One region of the Streptomyces sp. NPDC048111 genome, then DNA from elsewhere that is predicted to be linked to it. Evidence: predicted binding sites of a transcription regulator. Region 1 holds the regulator's gene; each other region holds the start of a gene.
What was found. The regulator HrcA, encoded in region 1, represses chaperone genes, less so after heat shock. The targets are predictions, from matches to a motif close to TTNGCACTCNGNNNNNCNGAGTGCNAA.

Region 1 (6,011 bases):
CGACCATCCTGTTCACGGCCCGGCCCAGGCGCCGCAGGTCGCCGCGCAGCTGACGGGTGCCGTCGTGCAGATCGACCCGCTGGGTCAGATCGCCGCCCGCCACCGCGTCCAGCACCCGCGTCGCGTTCGCGGCGGGCACCGCCAGGGCGTCCAGGAGGGTGTTGGCGTGGTCGATGCCGGCGGTCCAGGCGCCCTGCCCCGGGCTCGCCGCGAGCCGCTCGTCGAGCCTGCCGTGCCGGACCACCTCGCGGCGCACCCGCATCAGCTCGTCGGTGAAGTGCTGGTTGCGCACGGCCACCTGGTTGAAGAGCGCGGCCAGCTCGGCCGGGATCCCCTCGTGGACCTCCTGGAGCCGCACCTTCACGTCCCCGTCGCGCAAGGCCGTGAGGGCCGCGAGGAGGGGGCGCAGCTCGCAGGCCCGGATCCAATCGCCTTCGCCCGGCGGTCTGGCGCTGTCTCTGCTCATACAAGCCCGCTTCGGTGACTCGGCGCTCATGGGCCCGCTCAGTCTGTCACTCCGTCGATGCCGTGAGCGGCGCTTCGCGGGAACCCGTCCGCCGGTACTGCGGGCCGGCGGATCGCGTCCTCGGCGCCGCGGCCGTCGGGCGGGGCGGGGGCCGTGCGACGGGGCAGGTGCGCGCGTGCCGGACAATGGGGGCATGCCTTCCGTACTGCCCGATGGTGAGCCCATGCCCGAGGACGGGTCACTGCCCCGCCATGCCCTGGAGGGCGCGGGGGAGCGGCCGCTCGGGTTCTACCTGCACGTCCCGTACTGCGCGACGCGCTGCGGCTACTGCGACTTCAACACGTACACGGCGAGCGAACTGGTCGGCAAGGGGGGTGTGCTCGCCTCCCGGGACAACTACGCCGACATGGTCGTCGAGGAGATCCGGCTGGCCCGCAAGGTCCTGTCCGGCGACACCCGGCCGGTGCGGACGGTCTTCGTCGGCGGCGGCACCCCGACGCTGCTCGCGGCGGCCGACCTGGTGCGGATGCTGGCGGCGGTGCGCGAGGAGTTCGGCCTCGCCGAGGACGCGGAGATCACCACCGAGGCCAACCCCGAATCCGTGGACCCGGCCTACCTCGCCGAGCTGCGGGCGGGCGGCTTCAACCGCGTCTCCTTCGGCATGCAGAGCGCCCGCCGGCACGTCCTGAAGGTCCTCGACCGTACGCACACCCCCGGCCGCCCGGAGGCCTGCGTCGCCGAGGCCCGCGCCGCGGGGTTCGACCACGTCAACCTGGACCTCATCTACGGCACGCCCGGCGAGAGCGACGACGACTGGCGCGCCTCGCTCACCGCGGCGGTCGGCGCGGGCCCCGACCACATCAGCGCGTACGCCCTGATCGTCGAGGAGGGCACGCAGCTCGCCCGGCGCATCCGCCGCGGCGAGGTGCCCATGACCGACGACGACGAGCACGCCGACCGCTACCTGATCGCGGACGAGGTGCTGGGCGCGGCGGGCTACTCCTGGTACGAGGTCTCCAACTGGGCCACCACCGCGGCGGGCCGCTGCCTGCACAACGAGCTGTACTGGCGCGGGGCGGACTGGTGGGGGGCCGGGCCCGGCGCGCACAGCCATGTGGGCGGGGTGCGGTGGTGGAACGTCAAGCACCCCGGTGCGTACGCGGCGGCCCTGGCCTCCGGACGCTCGCCCGGCGCGGGCCGCGAGCTCCTGTCGGCCGAGGACCGCCGGGTGGAGCGCATCCTCCTGGAACTCCGCCTGCGCGAGGGCTGCCCCCTGACCCTGCTGAACCCGGCCGGGCTCGCCGCGGCGCGGGAGGCGGTGGGTTCGGGACTGCTGGAGGAGGATGCCTTCGGCGCGGGCCGCGCGGCGCTGACCCTGCGCGGCCGCCTCCTGGCCGACGCGGTGGTCCGAGCCCTGGTCGACTGACCCCGGAGGGGGGGCTTTCAGGGGCTTCCCGGGGGCTGGGCCCTAGCAGCGCGCCGCGGGCTCACGGCGCCGTGACGAAGTCGATCAGATGCTCCACCGAGCCCAGCAGCGAAGGATCCAGGTCCCGGTACGAGCGCACCCCGGACAGGATCCGGGCCCACGCCGCCCCCGTGTTCTCCGGCCACCCCAGCGCCCGGCACACCCCCGTCTTCCAGTCCTGCCCCCGCGGCACCACCGGCCACGCGGCGATCCCCACGGACGCCGGCTTCACGGCCTCCCACACGTCGATGTAGGGGTGCCCGACGACCAGCACGTCCGGATGCGTCACGGACGCCGCGATACGGGACTCCTTCGACCCGGGCACGAGATGGTCCACCAGGACCCCGAGCCGCGCGTCCGGCCCGGGGGCGAACTCGGCGACGATCGCCGGGAGGTCGTCGATGCCCTCCAGGTACTCGACGACCACACCCTCGATGCGCAGGTCGTCACCCCAGACCCGCTCGACCAGCTCCGCGTCGTGCCGCCCCTCGACATAGATCCGCCCCGCCCGGGCGACCCGCGCCCGCGCTCCGGGCACGGCGATCGACCCGGAGGCGGTACGGGCGGGCCGCTGGGGCGCGGGGGCCGCGCCCGAGGGACGTACGAGGGTGACCGCCTTGCCCTCCAGGAGGAACCCGCGCGGCACGAGCGGGAAGACGCGGTGCTTGCCGAACCGGTCCTCCAGGGTGACCGTCGGCCCCTCGGCCGTCTTCTCGCAGCGGATCACCGCCCCGCAGAATCCGGTGGAGACTTCCTCGACGACGAGATCGACCTCGGCGGGCACCTCGGGAACGGGCGCCTGCTTCTTCTTCCAGGGCGGGGTCAGGTCCGGGCTGTAGCTGCGCATAGGGCTCATTATTGGCGAGGCCGGCCCCGCGCGGGCGGCAGTGGTGCGCCCGGCACCGCACGCGCCGCCGTTTGCGCGGCGCCGGCGCTACGACACCCCGAACCGCCTCGCCAGCCCCTCCCGCTGCCCCCGGACGAACGCCGCGTCCACCACCGCCCCGTGCCCCGGCACGTACACCGCCCGCTCGCCGCCCAGCGCGAGCAGGCGGTCCAGGGCGGCCGGCCAGCGGGAGGGGAGGGCGTCGGGGCCGGCCTGGGGCTCGCCCGACTCCTCCACGAGGTCCCCGCAGAAGACGATCTCCGGGGAGTCGCCCGCGGCCGGCACGAGCACCGCCAGGTCGTGCCCGGTGTGCCCGGGGCCGACGTTCGCGAGCAGCACCTGACGGCCCCCCAGGTCCAGCGTCCACTCGCCGCTCACCTCGTGGTGCGGCAGCACCAGGACGTCCACCGCCTCGGACGCCTCCCGCGGAGCCACCCCCTGCGCCACCGCGTCGGCACGCAGCTCCTCCCGGCCGAGCGCCCGCCCGATGCCGACCGCCGCGTACACCTCGGCCCCGGCGAACGCCGCCGTGCCGAGGACGTGGTCGAAGTGGGGGTGGCTGAGCGCGATATGGGTCACACGACGGCCGAAGAGCGCCTCGGCCTGGGCGCGCAGTTCGGCGCCCTCGCGGAGCGTCGCGCCGGTGTCGCACAGCAGGAGCGAGCGCTCGCCGGCGACCAGCGCGGCCGTGGCGTCCCAGCCGGGAAGGCGTCTGCGCCCCACTCCGACGCCGAGCCGCTCCCAGCCCACCTCTTCCCAACGCACGTCCATGACGCGACGCTATCGGCAATCGCGGGGCGACACCGCGCGGTAGCGTGGTCGGCCGCCTTGCCCGGGGCGTACCGGTGGGCCGTACACTGGCCGGGGGTTTGCTGGCACTCGAACACAGCGAGTGCCAAAACGGACGGCAACTGGAGGTGTGCGCGATGCTCAGTGAACGCAGGCTCGAGGTGCTGCGCGCCATCGTCCAGGACTACGTCGGCACCGAGGAGCCGGTCGGGTCCAAGGCCCTGACCGAGCGGCACGCCCTGGGCGTCTCCCCGGCGACCGTGCGCAACGACATGGCCGTCCTGGAGGAGGAGGGCTTCATCGCCCAGCCCCACACCAGCGCCGGCCGCATCCCGACGGACAAGGGCTACCGGCTCTTCGTCGACCGGCTCGCGGGCGTCAAGCCCCTGTCGTCGCCGGAGCGCCGCGCGATCCAGAACTTCCTGGACAGCGCGGTCGACCTGGACGACGTCGTGGCCCGCACGGTGCGGCTGCTCGCGCAGCTGACCCGGCAGGTCGCGGTCGTCCAGTACCCGTCGCTGACCCGGTCCACGGTGCGGCACGTGGAGCTCCTCTCCCTCGCGGCGGCCCGGCTGATGCTGGTGCTGATCACGGACACCGGCCGCGTCGAGCAGCGCATGGTCGACTGCCCGGCGCCGTTCGGCGAGGCCGCGCTCGCGGACCTGAGGGCCCGGCTCAACGCACGAGTGGTGGGACGCCGCTTCGCGGACGTGCCGCAACTGGTGCAGGACCTGCCGGAGTCCTTCGAACCCGAGGACCGGGGAACCGTTTCGACGGTCCTCGCCACCCTCCTGGAAACCCTGGTCGAAGAGACCGAGGAGCGGCTGATGATCGGCGGCACCGCCAATCTCACCCGCTTCGGACACGACTTCCCGCTGACCATCAGGCCGGTGCTGGAGGCGCTTGAGGAGCAGGTCGTGCTGCTCAAGCTGCTCGGCGAGGCCAAGGAATCGGGCATGACCGTACGCATCGGGCACGAGAACAACGCCCATGAAGGACTGAACTCCACGTCCGTCGTCTCGGTCGGCTACGGTTCCGGCGGCGAGGCGGTCGCCAAACTCGGCGTGGTCGGACCGACCCGCATGGATTACCCCGGAACGATGGGAGCGGTACGCGCAGTGGCACGTTACGTCGGACAGATCCTGGCGGAGTCGTAAGTGGCCACGGACTACTACGCCGTACTCGGCGTGCGCCGCGACGCATCACAGGACGAGATCAAGAAGGCGTTCCGGCGCCTCGCACGCGAACTCCACCCGGACGTGAATCCGGACCCGAAGACGCAGGAGCGCTTCAAGGAGATCAACGCCGCGTACGAGGTGCTGTCGGACCCGCAGAAGAAGCAGGTCTACGACCTCGGCGGCGACCCGCTGTCGTCGTCGGGCGGCGGCGGGGCCGGCGGCTTCGGCGCGGGCGGCTTCGGCAACTTCTCGGACATCATGGACGCCTTCTTCGGCACGGCGTCGCAGCGCGGCCCGCGCTCGCGGACCCGCCGCGGCCAGGACGCCATGATCCGTCTGGAGATCGACCTCAACGAGGCGGCCTTCGGCACCACCAAGGAGATCCAGGTCGACACCGCCGTGGTGTGCACGACCTGCTCGGGCGAGGGCGCAGCCCCCGGCACCTCCGCGCAGACCTGTGACATGTGCCGCGGTCGCGGCGAGGTGTCCCAGGTCACCCGCTCCTTCCTGGGCCAGGTCATGACCTCGCGCCCCTGCCCCCAGTGCCAGGGCTTCGGCACCGTGGTCCCCACTCCGTGCCCGGAGTGCGCGGGCGACGGCCGGATCCGCTCGCGGCGCAGCCTCACCGTGAAGATCCCGGCCGGCGTCGACAACGGCACCCGGATCCAGCTCGCGGGCGAGGGCGAGGTCGGCCCCGGCGGCGGCCCCGCCGGCGACCTGTACGTGGAGATCCACGAGGTGCCGCACGACGTCTTCCAGCGCCGTGGCGACGACCTGCACTGCACGGTCACCATCCCCATGACGGCGGCGGCGCTCGGCACCAAGGTGCCGCTCCAGACGCTCGACGGCATGGAGGAGGTGGACATCCGCCCGGGCAGCCAGTCCGGCCAGTCCATTCCGCTGCACGGCCGCGGCATCACGCATCTGCGCGGCGGCGGGCGCGGCGACCTGATCGTCCACGTCGAGGTCCTGACCCCGAGCAAGCTGGACCCGCAGCAGGAGGACCTGCTGCGCCAGCTGGCCAAGCTGCGCGGCGAGGAGCGCCCCACCGGGCAGTTCCAGCCCGGCCAGCAGGGCCTGTTCTCCCGTCTGAAGGACGCGTTCAACGGACGCTGAGTCCGGTGGAGGGGGCCGTGGGGGAGATCTCCCCCACGGCCCCTTCCGTTTTCGGCGGGCGCCGCCCCGGCGCGGCGCCCGGAATCGTGGCCAGGGTCACTGCCCCGTGGC
Region 2 (6,011 bases), on a different contig from region 1:
GCTCGCTCGAACTGACCTCGGCCAGCTCGGTGCGGATCGAGGTGACCGGGCGCAGCGCGAGCCCGGTGCCGGCCCAGGCGATGGCGGCGGCCAGCGCGATCAGCGGCGGGGCGCTGGCGAGCAGCGCCCAGCCGATGGCGCCGGTGGCGTCGTCCACGTCGTTGAGGACGGTCGTGCCGTACACGTAGCTCGCGGGCCCGCCGGGCAGCTGGGCGCGGACGACCACCGCGACCTCGTGCCGGCCGCCCTCGTTCAGGACCCGCGACGCCGAGTCCCGGCCGGGCGGCGGGCGCAGCCCGGCCAGCTCCGCGGCGGCCCCGGTGCGCTGACTCGCCGCGCTCACCCGGCCCCGCTCGTCCAGGACCACGACCAGGTCCACGCCGTCGTCCGGCGGCGGGAGCTGCGGGCGTACGGTCCCGGCGTCGACCTGGGCGGCGACCTTGCGGGCCGCCAGTTCGGTGCGGCCCGTGGTGTTGTCCAGCAGATTGGAGCGCAGGACGAGGAAGAGCCAGATCCCGCCCGCGGCGAGCAGCAGCGCCATCGCGAGGGCCGCGGCAGCGGCCACCTTGCCCCGCACGGTCCTCGGCAGCAGCCGCCCCACGGTCCGGCGGCGCGGCTCAGCCGCCATCGGGGGACATCCGGTAACCGACGCCGTGCACGGTCAGGATCGACCGGCGCCCGAACGGGGCGTCGATCTTCTTGCGGAGCGAGGAGACGTACACCTCGACGATGTTCGGATCGATCCCGCCGGCCGTGCCCGTGCCGCCGTCCCAGACCTCGTCCAGGACGTGCTGCTTGGTCACGGCCCGTCCCGGCTCGGCCATCAGGCAGGCGAGGACGGCCAGTTCGCGCGCGGTCAGCTCGATCTCGCGGCCGTCCCGGCGGCAGCGCCGGGCGCCGGGGTCGAGCGTGAGGTCACCGGCCTGGAGCGGGCCCGGGCGTTCGGCGCCCGCCCGGCGGCCGAGCGCCCGCAGCCGGGCGAGCAGCACCACGAACGAGAACGGCTTGGTCAGATAGTCGTCCGCCCCCGAGTCGAGCCCGTCGGCCTCGTCGTACTCGCCGTCGCGCGCGGTCAGCATCAGGACCGGGGTGGGATCGCCGAGCGCGCGCATCCGGCGGCAGATCTCGTAGCCGCTGAGCCCCGGCAGCATCAGATCGAGCACGACCGCGTCGTACCCGCCGGTGAGCGCGAGGTCGAGCCCGCGGTGGCCGTCGTGGGCGAGGTCGACCCAGTGCCCCTCGGCGGAGATGCCCCGACGCAGCGAGTCGGCGAGCCCGGTTTCGTCCTCGACGACCAGAATGCGCATGCCCTCCAGGGTCACACAGGCCCGGAGGCGGGCCCCGCGCGATCCGCCGCGGCGGTGGCACATTGGCACTCCGCTTGACCGAGTGCTAATCGCCGTCCTAGTCTCGCTTCTGGCACTCCCCACCGGAGAGTGCCAAGTAGCGACGGGCAGGTCCGGCACCCGCGACGACGGATCCACCTGGTCGCCACCCCAGACAGTTAACCCCGTGAGATCTCCGAAGGGGGAGACCGGATCGTGACGACCACCAGCTCCAAGGTTGCCATCAAGCCGCTCGAGGACCGCATTGTGGTCCAGCCGCTCGACGCCGAGCAGACCACGGCCTCCGGCCTGGTCATTCCGGACACCGCCAAGGAGAAGCCCCAGGAGGGCGTCGTCCTGGCCGTGGGCCCGGGCCGCTTCGAGAACGGCGAGCGCCTTCCGCTCGACGTCAGCACCGGCGACATCGTGCTGTACAGCAAGTACGGCGGCACCGAGGTGAAGTACAACGGCGAGGAGTACCTCGTCCTCTCGGCCCGCGACGTGCTTGCGGTCATCGAGAAGTAATTCACCGGAGTACGTGAGTACTTCGCGTTCGAAGCGAATGCTTTGAGAGCTGCGCCCCTGGTCACCCCGCTGATTGCCGGGCGGCGAGGGGCGCAGTGTCATTAACCCGAGTTTCGAGAGGGCTGAACCGCTCCCATGGCGAAGATCCTGAAGTTCGACGAGGACGCCCGTCGCGCCCTTGAGCGCGGCGTCAACAAGCTTGCCGACACCGTGAAGGTGACGATCGGCCCCAAGGGCCGCAACGTCGTCATCGACAAGAAGTTCGGCGCCCCCACCATCACCAACGACGGCGTGACCATCGCGCGCGAGGTCGAGCTCGACGACCCGTACGAGAACCTGGGCGCCCAGCTCGTCAAGGAGGTGGCGACCAAGACCAACGACATCGCGGGTGACGGCACCACCACCGCGACCGTGCTGGCCCAGGCGCTGGTCCGCGAGGGTCTGCGCAACGTCGCCGCCGGCGCCTCCCCGGCCGCCCTGAAGAAGGGCATCGACGCCGCGGTCAAGGCCGTCTCCGACGAGCTGCTCGCGACCGCCCGTCCGATCGAGGACAAGACCGACATCGCCGCCGTCGCCGCGCTGTCCGCCCAGGACAAGCAGATCGGCGAGCTCATCGCCGAGGCCATGGACAAGGTCGGCAAGGACGGTGTCATCACCGTCGAGGAGTCCAACACCTTCGGTGTGGACCTCGAGTTCACCGAGGGCATGGCCTTCGACAAGGGCTACCTCTCGCACTACATGGTCACCGACCAGGAGCGTATGGAGGCCGTCCTCGACGACCCGTACATCCTGATCAACCAGGGCAAGATCGCCTCGATCCAGGACCTGCTGCCGCTCCTGGAGAAGGTCATCCAGGCCGGCGCCTCCAAGCCGCTCCTGATCATCGCCGAGGATGTCGAGGGCGAGGCGCTCTCCACCCTGGTCGTCAACAAGATCCGCGGCACGTTCAACGCCGTGGCCGTCAAGGCCCCGGGCTTCGGCGACCGCCGCAAGGCCATGCTGCAGGACATCGCCACCCTCACCGGTGCGACCGTCATCGCCGAAGAGGTCGGCCTCAAGCTCGACCAGGCCGGTCTCGAGGTGCTCGGCACCGCGCGCCGCGTCACCATCACCAAGGACGACACCACGATCGTCGACGGCGGCGGCAACAAGGCCGACGTCGAGGGCCGCGTCGCCCAGATCAAGGCCGAGATCGAGGCCACGGACTCCGACTGGGACCGCGAGAAGCTCCAGGAGCGCCTCGCGAAGCTGGCCGGCGGCGTGTGCGTGATCAAGGTCGGTGCCGCCACCGAGGTGGAGCTCAAGGAGCGCAAGCACCGTCTGGAGGACGCCATCTCCGCGACCCGCGCCGCGGTCGAGGAGGGCATCGTCTCCGGTGGTGGCTCCGCCCTGGTGCACGCCGCCAAGGTCCTCGAGGGCAACCTCGACAAGACCGGCGACGAGGCCACCGGTGTCGCGGTCGTGCGCCGCGCCGTCGTCGAGCCGCTGCGCTGGATCGCCGAGAACGCCGGCCTCGAGGGCTACGTCATCACCTCCAAGGTGAGCGAGCTCGACAAGGGCTTCGGCTTCAACGCCGCCACCGGCGAGTACGGCGACCTGGTCAAGGCCGGCGTCATCGACCCGGTCAAGGTCACCCGCTCCGCCCTGGAGAACGCCGCCTCCATCGCCTCCCTGCTGCTCACGACCGAGACCCTGGTCGTCGAGAAGCCGGCCGAGGAGGAGCCCGAGGCCGGTCACGGCCACGGTCACGGCCACTCCCACTGACCCCCGGTCAGCGGTAGCCCCGCACACCAGAGGCCCGGCGTCCCCTTCGGGGGGTGCCGGGCCTTCGGCGTTGGCATGATGGGCATATGGGGGAGGACGCGGGGCGGACGGTCGAGCTGAGCGACGTGGTGGGCGCGGCGGTGGTCGGGGACCGCAACACGGTCTACGTCACCCAGGGGTCGGCGCCCGCGGTCCGGTCGGCGTACTGGGAGCATGTCCGCCGGATGGCCCCGTCCCAACTGGTGGGCCGGGAAGCCGAGTTGGCGGAGCTTGCGAAGTTCTGCCGCGCCGACTCCACCCCCGGGTACGCCTGGTGGCGCGCGGACGCCTGGGCCGGCAAGACCGCTCTGCTGGCGTGGTTCGCCCTGCATCCGCCCGAGGGCGTGCGTGTCGTACCGTTCTTCGTCACCGCGCGGTCCGGGGCGCAGAACGATGTGGTGGCGTACGTCGATGTCGTCCTGGAACAGCTGGCCGAGCTGACGGGGGAGGCGCTTCCCGCCTTCCTGCCCGCCACGGTCCGGGCGGCCCACCTGCTCGCGCTGTACGAACGGGCCGCCCGGATCTGCGCCGAGCGGCGCGAGCGCCTGGTGCTCCTGGTGGACGGACTCGACGAGGACCACGGGGTGCACACCGGCCCCGACGCGCACAGCATCGCGAGTCTCCTGCCCATGGACACGACGGCCGGGCTGTGGGTGCTGTGCGCGGGCCGGCTCAACCCGCCGCTGCCTCCCGACGTGGCGCACGGCCATCCGCTGCGCAGCCCCGACGTGGTGCGGCTGCTCACCCCCTCACCCTCGGCGAAGGCGATCAGGCACGAGGCCGAGCGCGAGCTGAAGAGCTTCCTCACGGCGGGGGACCTGCACCGGGCACTGCTCGGTCTGATCGTCGCGGCCGGCGGCGGTCTGACGATGGACGACCTCGCCCGGCTCACCGGCGCCACCGCGTACGAGGTGAAGGACCTCCTGCGCAGCAAGGCAGGACGGACGTTCTCGCTGCGGCGTTCCGCATCGGGGACGGAGGGGGAGGACGCGCGGTCCGAGGTGGTCCTGCTGGGCCATGAGGAACTGCAGCGCCAGGCGGTGGAGATGCTGGGGCACCGGGCGCTGGACGCCTGCCGGGACCAGCTCCACGACTGGTTCGCCGAGCACCGCCGCCTCGGCTGGCCGGCGTCGACGCCGGAGTACCTGATGCGGGGCTACTTCCTGATGCTGCGCATGCGCCGGGACGTGGAGCGCATGCTGCTGTGCGCCGGCGACGACGCGCTGCATCGCCGCATGCGGGATGCCACGGGCGGCGATGCGGAGGCCGTGGAGCAGATCCGGGCCACCGAGGAACTCCTCGACCCCGGCCAGGACGACCAGCTGCTGAGCCTGCTGCGTCTGGCCATCAAGCGAACGGCCCTCACCGAGCGCATTGAACGGACCCCTCTGCCGCTCCCGGTGGTCTGGGTGGCCCTGGGCGACGAGCCCAGGGCCAGGAGGACCGCCCTCGCGCTGCCGGAACCCCACATGAGGGTCTCCGCACTGATCGACATCGCCGACGAGCTGGGCCGCGGCGGCGAACGCGACAGGGAGGTGTGCGCCCTGACCGACGCCGCGGACGCGGCACGGGAGCTCCCTCAGGACGTCCGGCGTGACCGGCAACTGGGGGCGGTCTGCCTGCGGCTGATCCGTGCGGGCCGATGCGCCGATGCCATGGCCGTGGCCGGTGACGTACAGGGGTCTTGGGTCTTGCCCTACCCGGTCTTCGCCAGACGGGTCGTCGAGGAACTGGCGCGGGCCGGGCAACCCGCGTACGTGGGACAGGCTCTGACGAGACACCGGATCTCGGACGTCAGGGCAGCCCACGTCCGGGCAACTGCCTTCGCCCGGAACGGTGACTTCGAAGCCGCGGAGCGGGCGGCCCGTTCCGTGGAGCTTGCGCGGGGCGCGGCGCTGCTGGAGGTGGCCGCCGCGCTGCGACGGGCCGGCCTCACCGCGCGGGCGGAGCAACTGATCCATGAGGCGCGGGCGGCCGGACCCGGTGTCCTTCGGCGACAGTTCATCGAGGGCCTCGTCGAACTCGGCGACGTGACCGAAGGACTGCGGCTCATCACGGACGCCCTTGCGCAGGGGCGGGGCGCGAGGACCGGCATCCTCCTTCTGCCGGCGCTGGCCAGGGCCGGAGAGTTCGACGGCGCGAGAGCAGTCCTCAGGCGGTTGCGGGGACTGGACTTCTCCGAGGGGGTCTGGGAGGTGGCCCGAGCCTGTGCCCTGTCGGGCGAGGTCGAGGCCGCCATGCGCTTCGCCCGCCTGATGAGCGATGCGACGTCGCTCTCCGACGTACTGGGCCACGTGGCCGGTGCGATGGTGCGGCGGGGAGAGGTCGAGCGGGGCCTGCGCATCGCCCGCCTGCTCG
Region 3 (6,011 bases), on a different contig from region 1:
CGTTCGATGTGGTGGCCGTGGTGTTCGCGCCCTTCAGGCCGTCCGCGTCGATCGCGCCGTTGCTCGTGCGGATGTCGACCGGGCCCGTCGCGCCGCGCACCTTCACTCCGCCGTCGTCGGTGGACACCTGCACCTGACCCACGGACGACAGGCTCAGCCGGCCCGCTCGTGTCGTGCCCGTGACGGGGACGCCCGCCGGGACGTCCACCACGTAGTCCACCGAGCAGTGGCCCGCGCAACCGCCGAGGACCAGTACGCCGTTGTCCACCCGGAACGTCGGATCCTGCGGCTTCGACTTGCCCCGGTAGGTGACCTCGCGGTGCACGGACGCCTGGGTCAGCTTGTTCTTGCCGCGCACCCGGAAGCCGTCCGCTCGGCCGTCTATGCGTACCGCGGTGATGCGGTCCTTGAGCTTCGCGTCGTCCTTGAACGTCGTGTCGCCCATCGCGTCCATCGAGCCGCACGCGCCCAGCGCGACGACCGCGAGCGCGGTCAGGCTCGCTGCCGCGACGGTACGGATCAGCCGGCGTGCGGTACGCATGAAACTCCCCCAGGTGTACGTCAGTCGGCTGTGTGCCGATCAGGGCCGGTCGCGCCCTCCGATCACCAAGTTAGCCCCGCCCGAAGGCCTTCACCATGGAGCCAGCACCACCTTCGATGGGTGGGAAAACCGAACCCCGCACACTGCGCGAACCACGGGAGAAGTCCGGAAGAAGTGCGGGAGAGGTTCGGAGGTGGACGTGCGGGAGAGGTTCGGGGAACGCCCGAGGGCGGCACCCCCGCGATGGGGGTGCCGCCCTCGGTTACGACCAGGAGCTGCTGAGCCGGGGCTCAGAAGTCCATGTCACCGCCCGGCATGCCGCCCGGAGCGGCCGCGGCGGCCTTCTCCGGCTTGTCGGCGATGACGGCCTCGGTGGTGAGGAAGAGCGCCGCGATGGAGGCGGCGTTCTGCAGCGCGGAGCGCGTGACCTTCGCCGGGTCGATGATGCCCTCGGCGATCATGTCGACGTACTCGCCGGTCGCGGCGTTCAGACCGTGGCCGACGGCCAGGTTGCGCACCTTCTCCACGACGACGCCACCCTCGAGACCACCGTTGACGGCGATCTGCTTGAGCGGGGCCTCCAGGGCGAGCTTCACGGCGTTGGCGCCGGTCGCCTCGTCACCGTCGAGCTCAAGCTTCTCGAAGACCGCGGAAGCCTGGAGCAGGGCCACGCCACCACCGGCGACGATGCCCTCCTCGACGGCCGCCTTCGCGTTGCGAACGGCGTCCTCGATGCGGTGCTTGCGCTCCTTGAGCTCGACCTCGGTGGCCGCGCCCGCCTTGATGACGGCCACGCCGCCGGCGAGCTTGGCGAGGCGCTCCTGGAGCTTCTCGCGGTCGTAGTCCGAGTCGCTGTTCTCGATCTCGGCGCGGATCTGGTTGACGCGGCCCTGGACCTGGTCGCTGTCACCGGAGCCGTCGACGATCGTCGTCTCGTCCTTGGTGATGACGACCTTGCGGGCGCGGCCGAGCAGGTCGAGACCGGCGTTCTCCAGCTTGAGGCCGACCTCCTCGGAGATGACGGTGCCGCCCGTGAGGATGGCGATGTCGCCGAGCATGGCCTTGCGGCGGTCACCGAAGCCCGGGGCCTTGACGGCGACGGACTTGAAGGTGCCACGGATCTTGTTGACGACCAGGGTCGACAGGGCCTCGCCCTCGACGTCCTCGGCGATGATCAGCAGCGGCTTGCCGGACTGCATGACCTTCTCGAGGAGCGGCAGCAGGTCCTTGACCGAGCTGATCTTCGAGTTGACGATCAGGATGTACGGGTCGTCGAGCGACGCCTCCATACGCTCCATGTCGGTGGCGAAGTACGCCGAGATGTAGCCCTTGTCGAAGCGCATGCCCTCGGTGAGCTCGAGCTCGAGACCGAAGGTCTGCGACTCCTCGACCGTGATGACGCCTTCCTTGCCGACCTTGTCCATCGCCTCGGCGATGAGTTCGCCGATCTGGGTGTCGGCGGCGGAGATGGAGGCCGTCGAAGCGATCTGCTCCTTGGTCTCGACATCCTTCGCCTGCTCCAGGAGGGCGGCGGAGACGGCCTCGACGGCCTTCTCGATGCCGCGCTTCAGGGCCATCGGGTTGGCGCCGGCGGCGACGTTGCGCAGACCCTCGCGCACCAGGGCCTGGGCGAGGACGGTCGCGGTGGTCGTTCCGTCACCGGCGACGTCGTCCGTCTTCTTGGCGACTTCCTTGACCAGCTCGGCGCCGATCTTCTCGTACGGGTCCTCGAGCTCGATCTCCTTGGCGATGGAAACACCATCGTTGGTGATCGTGGGGGCGCCCCACTTCTTCTCGAGGACGACGTTGCGGCCCTTGGGGCCGAGGGTGACCTTGACGGCGTCGGCGAGCTGGTTCATCCCGCGCTCGAGACCGCGCCGTGCCTCCTCGTCGAACGCGATGATCTTGGCCATGTGAAGTGGTCCTCCCGGACAGGGGTGGCGTTCTTCGTGGATCGCGCTCGTGCCCGCGACGGACGGCCTGCAGCCCTTGTGGTTCCTTGCCCCACCCGGGTTGCGGGCCTCACTGGCCCGATCCAAGTTCTGTCACTCTCACCTGGAGAGTGCTAAGCCCAATGATTAGCACTCGGCACCTGCGAGTGCAAGCGAGTCTCTTGAACCGGGCGCTCTGATTTGCCCTGCGGGTCGGCCTGTCCCGGGGGCGCCGCCCCGGGGGCCCGCGGATGCCACCCGGGGCCGCCCGCCCCCCGGGGCCCGGGGTGTGCGCAGTTCCCCGCGCCCCTCAACCCCTCGTCCGTGTGCGGGCCGTGCTCGCTCCTCGCGCCGTTCCCCGCGCCCCTCGAACCCCCTCTCCCCTGCGGGCCGTGGTCGCTTCTCGCGCAGTTCCCCGCGCCCCCAAAAACCTCGGTCGCATGCGGACCGTGCCCGCTTGCTCGCGCAGTTCCCCGCGCCCCTGGCAGGGCTGGGGGTGCCCGGGGGTTGCGCAGTTCCCCGCACCCCTTGGCTCCGCGGTCGTGTGCGGACCGCGGTCGCTTCTCGCGCAGTTCCCCGCGCCCCTAGCAGCACTGGTGCTGGCCCGCATCGGCCACCTCAGCCCGTCCGGCGATTGAGGACGAGCGCCGTTCAGGCGCGAAAGCGGGGGTGCAGGGGGCGCAGCCCCCGCCGGGGTTCGAGGGGCGGAGCCCCTCAGCGGGTCTGGGGCGCAGCCCCAGGGGCCGAACCCTTCAACCCGCGTCACGGGCGGGCGGGTGGGCAAGCCCCCTGGGGGGTCTGGGGCGCAGCCCCAGGGCTCAGCCGATACAACCCCCTGCACGGGCGGGCGGGTGGGCAAGCGCCTCGGGGTCTGGGGCGCAGCCCCAGGGAGCCGGTGCCCAGCCAACCCCCGTCACGGGCGGGCCGGTGGGCAAGCGCCCCCGGGGTCTGGGGCGGAGCCGCAGGGGCCCGCGCCCTTCGAACCCTGCACGGGCGGCCGGGCAAGCGCTCGGGGCCCGGGGCGGAGCCCCAGGGGGAGGGGATGCGTGAAGGGGGCCACCTTTGGGGGTGGCCCCCTTCATGCCTGCTTGCGTCGGTGGTCGATCGCGCCGAGATCAGACGGCGAGCTTGACCATGTCCGCCTGCGGACCCTTCTGGCCCTGCGAGATCTCGAACTCGACTCGCTGACCTTCTTCAAGGGTGCGGTAACCGTCCATCTGGATCGCGCTGTAGTGGACGAAAACATCCGCACCACCGTCGACCGCGATGAAGCCGTACCCCTTCTCCGCGTTGAACCACTTGACGGTGCCCTGAGCCATGCCTAACTCCCCTATTACTGGCCCTTGCACGGGACCACACTTCGCGGACCCGGGTCAGACCTGCACCCTCCGACAGGAGAGGGTGTGCGCCGGAACGCGTCGACCGCGGCTGAATGTATCTGCCCAACTGCCCTCTGCAACAGGTCAATCGGACGAGAATTCCGGGCACGCGAGGAGAGCGGAATGCCATCAATTCAACATTCCGGGGCAAGTCGGGCCGGGCAAAGCGCACTTAAGGCGCAAAGGGCTCTCACACTTTGACCCCATGTTGTCGCGTTCTCATATGCGCTCGGCACACGAAGCGAAGGGGCTTCCCCAACTGTACCCCGCTCAACCATGTTGAATTGCCCCCTCCGCTTCTCGTGCGGAGGGGGCAATTCCGAATACCGCGCGCGGCGTTCGGCGGGTGCAGGGGTGCTGCGGCGTTCAGCCGCCAGCGACCGCCGGGATGATCGAGACACCGGCACCGTCGGGCGTGGCCGTCTCCAGGCCCTGCTCGAAGCGGACGTCGTCGTCGTTGACGTACACGTTGACGAAGCGGCGCAGCTTGCCCTGGTCGTCCAGGACGCGCGCGGCGATGCCCGTGTGGTTCTTCTCCAGGTCGGCGATGACCTCGGCGAGGGTGGTGCCCTCGGCGGCGACCTCGGCCTGGCCGCCCGTGTAGGTGCGCAGGATGGTGGGGATGCGGACGTTCACGCTCATGGTGTCGGTGCTCCTAGTCGTTCGGCAGTGCTCAGTGGGCGAGGCCCGCGTCGCGGAAGGCGTCCAGGCTGGGACGGATGGTCGCGGTCGCCTGGGAGGTGGCCGCCACCGCGTCCAGGGTCTTGAGCCCGTCACCGGTGTTGAGCACGACGGTGGTGAGCGACGGGTCGAGGAGGCCGGCCTCGATGAGCTTGCGCGTCACGCCGACCGTCACACCGCCCGCGGTCTCCGCGAAGATGCCCTCGGTGCGGGCGAGCAGCTTGATGGCGTCCACGATCTGCTCGTCGTTCACGTCCTCCACCGCACCGCCCGTGCGGCGCGCGATGTCCAGGACGTAGGGGCCGTCCGCCGGGTTGCCGATGGCGAGCGACTTGGCGATGGTGTCGGGCTTCTGCGGGCGTACGACGTCGTGGCCGGCCTTGAAGGCGGTCGACACCGGGGAGCAGCCCTCGGCCTGGGCGCCGAAGATCTTGTACGGCTTGTCCTCGACCAGGCCGAGCTTGATCAGCTCCTGGAGGCCCTTGTCGATCTTGGTGAGCTGGGAGCCCGAGGCGATCGGGATGACCAGCTGGTCGGGGAGCTGCCAGCCGAGCTGCTCGCAGATCTCGTACGCCAGCGTCTTGGAACCCTCGCCGTAGTACGGCCGCAGGTTGACGTTGACGAAGCCCCAGCCCTCGCCCAGCGGGTCGCCGATGAGCTCGGAGCAGAAGCGGTTGACGTCGTCGTAGTTGCCCTCGATGCCGACGAGCTCGCCGCCGTACACCGCGGCCATGACGACCTTGCCCTGCTCCAGGTCGTGCGGGATGAACACGCAGGAGCGGAAGCCGGCCCGGGCGGCGGCGGCGCCGACGGCTCCGGCCAGGTTTCCGGTGGAGGAGCAGGAGAGCGTGGTGAAGCCGAAGGCTCGGGCGGCCTCGAGGGCCTGGGCGACGACACGGTCCTTGAAGGAGTGCGTCGGGTTGCCGGAGTCGTCCTTGACGAACAGCTTGCCGGGCTCGACGCCCAGCTCGCGGGCCAGGTTCTCGGCCTTGACGAGCTTGGTGAAGCCGGGGTTCAGGTTCGGTTTGTCGGCGACGTCCGCGGGGACGGGCAGCAGCGGGGCGTAACGCCAGATGTTCTCGGGACCGGACTCGATCTGCTTGCGCAGCGCCTCGGGGTCGCCGAGCGGCAGGTCATAAGCCACTTCGAGCGGTCCGAAACACAGTTCGCAGGCGAAGATCGGGCCAAGTTCGAAACGCTCGCCGCACTCGCGGCAGGAAAGCCCGGACGCGGGACCGAGGTCGACGGCGGTGCGGGAGGCAACAGTCTGTGCAGACATGGAGGGAGGCCCTTTCTCCTCATCTTCCTCATGGCGAACCTCGCCATGAGACGGATTTGGCACCTTCCCTAGCCGGTGGCCCCGTGTCTTGATCTGTGCGATCGACGAGAACCGACTGGAGGGTTGCCGGGGCTTCAACGGGCCGTTTCCCTCTGCCCCTCTGGATGAGCGGTATTCGATTGTCGGCGTGACGACCCCGG

Region 2: groES (co-chaperone GroES) is a predicted target of HrcA. The motif match lies at 1,370-1,396, and genes of this name have one in related genera.
Region 3: groL (chaperonin GroEL) is a predicted target of HrcA. The motif match lies at 2,584-2,610, and genes of this name have one in related genera.

The regions. Positions count from the first base shown of each region.
Region 1 is NZ_JBIDBD010000039.1:28,498-34,508, forward strand. It holds gene ACGF3I_RS32530 (HAMP domain-containing protein) at 1-466, opposite strand, end outside; gene hemW (radical SAM family heme chaperone HemW) at 660-1,892, shown strand; gene ACGF3I_RS32540 (DUF3097 domain-containing protein) at 1,954-2,778, opposite strand; gene ACGF3I_RS32545 (MBL fold metallo-hydrolase) at 2,866-3,588, opposite strand; gene hrcA (heat-inducible transcriptional repressor HrcA) at 3,744-4,763, shown strand; gene dnaJ (molecular chaperone DnaJ) at 4,764-5,900, shown strand.
Region 2 is NZ_JBIDBD010000014.1:25,757-31,767, reverse strand. It holds gene ACGF3I_RS21940 (sensor histidine kinase) at 1-628, opposite strand, end outside; gene ACGF3I_RS21935 (response regulator transcription factor) at 618-1,307, opposite strand; gene groES (co-chaperone GroES) at 1,542-1,850, shown strand; gene groL (chaperonin GroEL) at 1,986-3,614, shown strand; gene ACGF3I_RS21920 (hypothetical protein) at 3,701-6,011, shown strand, end outside.
Region 3 is NZ_JBIDBD010000037.1:4,684-10,694, reverse strand. It holds gene ACGF3I_RS32025 (DUF4097 domain-containing protein) at 1-541, opposite strand, end outside; gene groL (chaperonin GroEL) at 832-2,454, opposite strand; gene ACGF3I_RS32015 (cold-shock protein) at 3,588-3,791, opposite strand; gene ACGF3I_RS32010 (MoaD/ThiS family protein) at 4,218-4,493, opposite strand; gene thrC (threonine synthase) at 4,525-5,811, opposite strand; SAM riboswitch class I at 5,828-5,982, opposite strand.